DNA from 2 places in the Pseudoduganella sp. GW821-FHT11H04 genome. Region 1 is predicted to be linked to the other one. Evidence: riboswitches for the same ligand, from Rfam matches in the RefSeq annotation. Region 1 holds a riboswitch; the other holds the start of a gene.

Region 1 (3,603 bases):
GTGCCTTCGTCCAGCATGGACGAGTTGGCGATGGCCATGCCGGTCAGGTCGATCAGCACCTGCTGGAAGTTCAGGATCGCTTCCAGGCGGCCCTGGGAGATCTCTGGCTGGTACGGGGTGTAAGCGGTGTACCAGGCTGGGTTTTCGAAGATGTTACGCAGTACCACGCCCGGGGTGTGGGCGTTGTAGTAGCCCTGGCCGATCAGGGATTTCAGCACCTTGTTCTTGGAGGCGATGCCTTTCAGCTTGGCCAGCGCCTCGTTTTCCGGCAGCGGCTGGGTGAACTGGCCCAGTGGCAGGGCGCTCTTGTTGCGGATGCCAGGTGGGACGATGGCATCGATCAGGGCGGCGCGGGTTGCGTAGCCGAGCACGTCCAGCATTTCTTGCTGTTCTGCGGCTTCCGGGCCGATGTGGCGGGCGATGAATGCATCGCGGGCTTCAAGTTGGGTCAGGCTGGTGCGGGTCATGGTGGGAAATCTCTTGGCCAGAATGTCAAAAGGGCCCGCGCATGGCGGGCCCGGTAATGCAGGAATTAGTGTGCGACGTTGCCGTAAGCAGCTGCGTCCAGCAGGCCGTTGATGGCGTTGGCATCGCTAGGCTTGATCTTGAACAGCCAGTTCGCGTAAGCGTCGGCGTTGATCGACTCAGGCGCGCCGGTCACGGCGTCGTTCACTGCGACCACTTCGCCCGATACCGGGGCGTAGATGTCGGAAGCGGCTTTCACCGATTCCACCACGGCGGCGTCGTCGCCGGCGGTGAAGGAGGCGCCGACTTTTGGCAGCTCGACGAACACGATGTCGCCCAGGGCTTCTTGCGCGAATTCGGTGATGCCGACGGTAACGGTGCCGTCCGCTTCAGCGCGTACCCACTCGTGGGACTCGGTGTACTTCAGGTCTGCTGGAATGTTGCTCATGTTGGCTCCAAGGCTAAGGTTATTGTTTATTTGTGCTCAATCTGGCTTAAGCAACCAGGATTTTACCGTTACGGACGAAAGGCAGCTTCACGACGGTGGCGGCCAGCTTCTTGTCGCGGATTTCCACGTGCACGGTGTCGCCCACGTTCACGCCCATCGGCACGCGCGCCAGTGCGATTGCCTGCTGCATGGTCGGGGAGAAGGTGCCGGAAGTGATTTCTCCTGCTTCGCCGTTGGCGGCGATGACTTTCTGGTGGGCGCGCAGCACGCCGCCTTTTTCACGCAGGATCAAGCCGACGAATTGTGCGTTCTGGCCTTTTGCCAGCAGGGCTGCTTTGCCGATGAAGTCGCGCTCGGAGACCAGGTCGATGGTCCATGCCAGGCCGGCGTCCAGCGGGTTCACGGTTTCGTCCATGTCCTGGCCGTACAGGTTCATGCCGGCTTCCAGGCGCAGGGTGTCGCGTGCGCCCAGGCCAGCTGGCTTCACGCCGGCTGCGTTCAGGGCGTTCCACAGTGCTTCTGCCTGTTCAGCAGGCACGCCGATTTCGAAACCATCTTCACCGGTGTAGCCGGTGCGGGCAACCATGGCTTCACCGAAGGCGGTGCCTGGAACCAGGGCAACGTTGAATGGCTTCATTTCGGCGGTGGCTTCTTTAGCCTGTGGGATGACTTCCCATACCTTGGCGCGGGCGTTCGGGCCTTGCACGGCGATCAGGGCCATGGCGTTGGCGCCGTCGCGGCGTTGGGTAATGGTCAGGCCGGCGTTGGTGGCTGCGTTCTGCTTCTCCATCCAGGCGATGTCTTTCTCCGCGGTGCCGGCGTTGACCACCAGGCGGAACCAGTCTTCGTTGATGAAGTAGATGATCAGGTCGTCGATGACAGTGCCTTCAGGGTTCAGCATGGCGGAGTACAGCGCCTTGCCGGACACCTGCAGCTTGTCGACGTTGTTGGCGACCAGGCCGCGCAGGAAGGAGCGTACGTTGGCGCCCTTGATGTCAACGACGCACATGTGGGCCACGTCGAACATGCCGACGTCGGTGCGCACGGCGTGGTGCTCTTCGATCTGGGAGCCGTAGTTGACAGGCATGTCCCAGCCGCCGAAGTCGACCATACGGGCGCCGAGGGCACGGTGAGCATTGTTCAGTGGGGTTGCTTTGAGCGACATTGATACCTCAGGGCAGAGAATAGGGGTTAATAAACGTAAACATGATTACGCCTACCCCTCTGTCCTTGGTACCTGAGAGATAACGGGAAGGTAATCCCGCACGCCCCTTCGGTGGGCCCCGCGCCATGGCGGGCCGCTCTCCAGAGTTTTAGCCCGTTTGGGCCCTTGTTCGGTCCTTTTGCCTGAGAGTTTCTGGGTAATGCCCCTTCGGCGCCAGCGTTCGCTGGTCTCTCCCGATCAAGACTTGGGACTATATGACAGGAGGGCAATAAAGTCAATCTTAGGTGGGGCGGGAACTTGACGCAGGCTTGCTGGTCCAAGGGGCGCGGCATGGGCCGCAGAATGAGGTTCGCGCTCCAATCCTCCACCTTGCGTTAGTGCGGCGATTGTTGCTGTTGGATATATTGCCGGATCGCTGCACTTGGCGCCCCATCGCAACTACCTGCGAAATATGAAGGTGACCACAAAGCTCCGTCCCACAGCTTGTTCCTTATCGACGGATAATTTTTCCTCTGGAAGGCGGCGGATTGAAGATGCGACGCAGGAGGAGTTGTCGCGCTGGATGGGGAAAACTATATTGGCAAGGAGGCTTGAGGATGTTCTGGAGGGGTAATGCGGACGTAACATCGCTCCTGTCTGCGCTAGAATGGCTCCAACATCCATGTCCATAAGTGGAGCGACCATGAGCGAAGAAAAGCAAAAACGAGATACGGAAGCGTGGTTCACCTTGTCCGGTGACGTGAACAGCGATATGGTGCACCGTGTGTTCGATGCGGTGGCCGACATGACGGAGGACGGCATCGAGACCGCCCATATCCTGCTCCAGTCAAACGGCGGCTACGTCAGCGACGGCCTCTGCCTGCACAACTACCTGCGCAACCTGCCTATCAAGATCATCACCTACAACGGTGGGGCGGTGGCGTCGATTGCGGTGATCCTGTTCCTGTCGGGCGACGAGCGTTATGCCAGCGAGACGGCGCGCTTCATGGTGCACAAATCGCACGCCAGCGCACCGCATGGCGCCCGGCCCGACGCCCTGCGCATCATCGTGGAAGGCTTGCAGGCCGACGATGCCCGCACCGAATCCATCCTGCGCAAATACGTGCATTTGACCGAAGAACACTGGAACATCCACGCCTATTCGGATCTGCACCTGACAGCGCCGGAAGCAGCCAAAGTCGGCCTGGTCAACGAGGTCGCCGACTTCAAGCCGCCAAAGGGCAAGCGCGTCACCAACATCTGAAACAGCAAGGGCCCGGAAGCATGCTCCCGGGCCCCATCGCGTAAAGCCCCCTCATTTATCGATTGCCGCTACGGCTTGAAGGGTTCTTCTTGTCCGTCTTGGCCTGGCGGCCAGTGTCGGATTGCTGGTTGGCCGGCTGTGCGCCCGAACGCGAGCCCTGGTCGGCGCTCTGGCGGGTGCCGGAACTTGAGCTCTGTTTGCTCGATTTCTGCTTGGATTTCATGATGGTTCCTTTCTGAAGGATGGGAACTTCATGATGCTTTGTGTAATAGTAAACGTGAA
Region 2 (3,603 bases), on a different contig from region 1:
ACGGCCGATTGGTCAAGCAGCGCCACCACGCGCTTGCCATGTCCAAAGGCAGCGAGGAAAGCCCCATGGTTTTCCTGCTCCGGCGTTGCGGCAATACCGAACAAAACGGCATTGGTCACGCCGTCGCCAGCCTCCAGCGGCGGCGCTTCGCTGCCATAGGCTGCTGGCGGCAGCAGGCGCACGCGGGCCTGCTCGCCCAGCAGTTCCTGCGCCACCGCATCCAGTCCCTTGCCGCGCGCTTCGTCCACAGTGAGGCTGTAGGGCAGCACGCGCAGCAGCCCAGGTTCGCCTCCGGCCGCGACCGATAACTGATGGAAGTATGGCTGGTCCAGGTCCAGCGGGAAGCGGTGCCGCAGAAGCATGACGCGCAAGGCGGCCAGAAGACCGAGTACCATGCGCGGTCCGACTACGTATAAAAACAGGCTTGCCGCATACAGGTGCACCCAGCGCGCGCCGTTCCCGGGTTGTGCCCGGCGCCAATTCTGCAGGGAGCGCACTTCGGCCAACGAAAAGCCCTGTAAGCCCAATAGTTGTTCGGCAGGCTTGAATATAAGCGATAGCAATTCGTGTACCTGGCTGGCATTGAGGAAGGTGCTTTCCCAGCCGGTTGCATATTGTTCGACGATGCCGCGCGAGTACAGCGACAAGACGGCGCCCAACGCAAATGCCGCGGCCGACCAGTGCAGGATGCGTGCGATGCGGGCCATGTTCAGCCGCACACCCTGGCGCGCCCAGTCCACCATGAATTGCAGCACGCCGGCTGACAGGGCATGCGGCAAGCGGCGCGACAAATGGCTTTTGCCCAGGCCCATACGATTAGCGAGACCGCGCCGCAGGCCGGCGCGGCGCGTGGGCAGCAAAGCCCAAACGACAATTAACAGGTAGACCAGCAGATTCCAGGCGATGATCCCCAGGAGTGGAAACGACAGCAGGTCAACGCGATGCGCATTGCTGAATCGTTCCGCCATGCTGCCCACGACCAGCGCCACCAGTGGCAGCAGCCAACTGGCGCCCCACAATCCGCTACGGCCTTTCGCAATATTCGAAAAGAGCTTGTAACGCGACGCCAGGCGCTTGAGTAATTGTTCCGCGCGGTGATAAAGGAAGTTGGGCAGCGTGGCGGCGGTGCGGCTCTCCGCGGCCTGCCAGTGCGCCAGTTCGCGCGCCGTGCGGCTGGCGAATTTACGGTCATCGTCGGTCAGCACTTCCTTCTGCTGGTCGGCCTCTTCGATCGCCTTGACTAGCAGGATGACACGAGCGGTCTTCTCGTTCATTGGCCCTCCAGGCAGACGGCAGCAAGAATGATTGCATTCATGCACCGGAGTGTACCACCACTGCCTTTTTGCGAAAATGCAACGAACGCTTGAACACAATTGAATTTGTATCAAGGCATGGGCTATCCTGATTTGGCTGCCGGTGCATGCCGGCCGCGCGATCGGGAGAGTTTGTCCCACCCACGGACAACGCCGAAGGAGCAAGTCGCCCCCCGAATCTCTCAGGCCAAAGGACCGGTCGCGCGTTTTCACAACTCTGAAGAGCCGCCAGCGCCGCAAGGCTGGCGCACCGAAGGAGCAAGCAGGCAGCCCATGCCTGTGAAACTCTCAGGTCCAGCACAGAGGGGGCATCACACCTCGTACTCAAAAATTATCTGATCAACCTTCAGAGGAGTAGTCACATGCATACGCATCGACTCTGGCTGCGCATTGCCTGCGCAGCCGTGATGGCCGCCCCGTTCCTGGCAAAAGCAGACAACGGCGCGGCACTGCAGGCAGCTAAACGCGGCCTGTCGCAATTCGCCGAACACCAGCAGGCGCTTCGCCCCGGCAGCGCGCCGGTGGACTTCCCGCTCGATGTCACCGACGTCGGCGACCTGAAACAGGCCACAGTCAGCGGCGGCTTCGAGGTCTACACCATCGACCCGAAAGAGCTTCTGGCGCGGGGCGACCTGCCGTCCCTGGCCAAGCCCACCGGCGAATGGCGTTTTATCATTTCGCTGCACGGCAAGCCGATTGGCCTTGCGACCGTGCAGCAGGTGAATGGCCGCTACGAGACCGTCGCCTACGGCGCATCGGTACTGGCAAAAGACGTTGACGCCGCGATGGCAGCCCACGGCAACAGCGCGCGCTCCAACCTGCGCTTCATCCGCATCTACCAGGCGCGTTCGGATTTCCTGGAAGTGGACCACGCCAGGTTCGCCCCCCTGCACTCCGCGCGCGAATCGCTGCTGATGAAGAAGGCCGGCAACCAGTTGGTCGAAGGCGCCGAGCTGCTGGAGCCGCTGCGGGCCGCAGTCAAAGCCAATATCGAAGCATTCCGCTAAGGAGAGTCCATGAACATCGCAAAAACTCTGGCGGCCGCCGCGCTGGTGCTCGCCCTGCCCTCCGCTTTCGCACAATGGCGCACGCTGAACGTCCCGCTGGTGACGCAGGAGCATAGCCAATGGTGCTGGGCCGGCTCCAGCAAGGCTGTCCTGAACTTCTACAGCAAGACGCCAAGCCAGTGCCAGATCGTGAACTGGGCCTACGGCATCAACTACGCCTGCGGCAACAGCACTTTCGACTGGAACAGCTACGCGAACCGGCCGAACAGCATGTACGGCACCTCGGGCAGCGTGCAGAACATCCTGTCCGCATGGGGGGTGCCGAATACCGCGATCAACAACTACCTGTCGTGGAATTCGGTGGTCACTGAAATCAATGGCAACCGCCCTTTCGTGATCCGCTACGGTTGGACCAACGGTGGCGGACATATCATGGTGGGACGCGGGTATGAAACGTACAACGGCACCAACTACATCTACATCATGAATCCATGGCCTGGCGAGGGGCAGACTTACCGCACGTTCGCTTCCGCAGTCAGCGCGTACGACCATAACTGGACGCACACACAGCGCATGAACGTCAGTCCTTGAAATGAAGCTTGAGTAGTTGGCCGTTGTGGTCATCGACCAGAAGCAGGTCGCCGTTGGCGGCCTGCTTTACATCGACCGGTGCGCCGCGCCCCTGCTTGCCCTTGACCTCCCAGCCCGAGATCAGTTCCACCATCTTACCTAGCGGGGCACCTTTTTTGTCCGGCAGCAGCGCAACGAGGCGATGGCCATGCTGGCGGTAGCCGTGGAAAGTCATGACCAGGCTGCCCTTGTATTGGGCAGGAAAGCGATCAGCCGTGTAGAACAGCATGCCAAGCGGCGCTGCGTGCGCGGGCAATAGCCTGTCGGGAGCTGAATAACCAGCGCACTTCGCAGCGGGATATTCGGGACTGGCGACATTCGCGTCGTAACAATACGGCCAGCCATAATGCGCACCTCGCCGAATGACGTTCAACTCGTCGTGCGGCAGTTCGGCATCGCTCTTCAGCTGCGGCATGTGGATATTGATGTTGTCGCGCGAATTTTCGCCTTGCCACAACTCGCCCGTGGTGGGATGCACCGCCATCGCCATCGAATTGCGCAGACCGCGTGCATAGACTTCCCAGCTTTTCACCACACCGCCCGGCCAGACGATGCTGTATTTGCGGATCACGCCCGACGCCTGCGGCCCCTCGTTCTCGGCGCAGGGTTTGCCGGCCGCCGGCTCTTCGCCGGAAGTACTTTCACAATGATCG

Evidence for each region. A riboswitch is a leader RNA that binds a small molecule or an ion and turns the genes downstream of it on or off. The one in region 1 is predicted to bind glycine.
Region 2: linked by a shared signal. The riboswitch ahead of AC1RTP_RS17910 (hypothetical protein) and the one ahead of gcvT (glycine cleavage system aminomethyltransferase GcvT) in region 1 are both predicted to bind glycine.

Annotation. Positions count from the first base shown of each region.
Region 1 covers NZ_JBXARE010000002.1:546,281-549,883, forward strand. The annotation lists gene gcvP (aminomethyl-transferring glycine dehydrogenase) at 1-467, opposite strand, end outside; gene gcvH (glycine cleavage system protein GcvH) at 533-913, opposite strand; gene gcvT (glycine cleavage system aminomethyltransferase GcvT) at 960-2,078, opposite strand; glycine riboswitch at 2,128-2,232, opposite strand; glycine riboswitch at 2,239-2,324, opposite strand; partial or broken gene AC1RTP_RS06290 (transposase) at 2,453-2,596, opposite strand; gene AC1RTP_RS06295 (ATP-dependent Clp protease proteolytic subunit) at 2,761-3,321, shown strand; gene AC1RTP_RS06300 (hypothetical protein) at 3,377-3,544, opposite strand.
Region 2 covers NZ_JBXARE010000008.1:12,983-16,585, reverse strand. The annotation lists gene AC1RTP_RS17915 (DUF2868 domain-containing protein) at 1-1,274, opposite strand, end outside; glycine riboswitch at 1,427-1,521, shown strand; gene AC1RTP_RS17910 (hypothetical protein) at 1,676-2,320, shown strand; gene AC1RTP_RS17905 (C39 family peptidase) at 2,330-2,911, shown strand; gene AC1RTP_RS17900 (PQQ-dependent sugar dehydrogenase) at 2,901-3,603, opposite strand, start outside.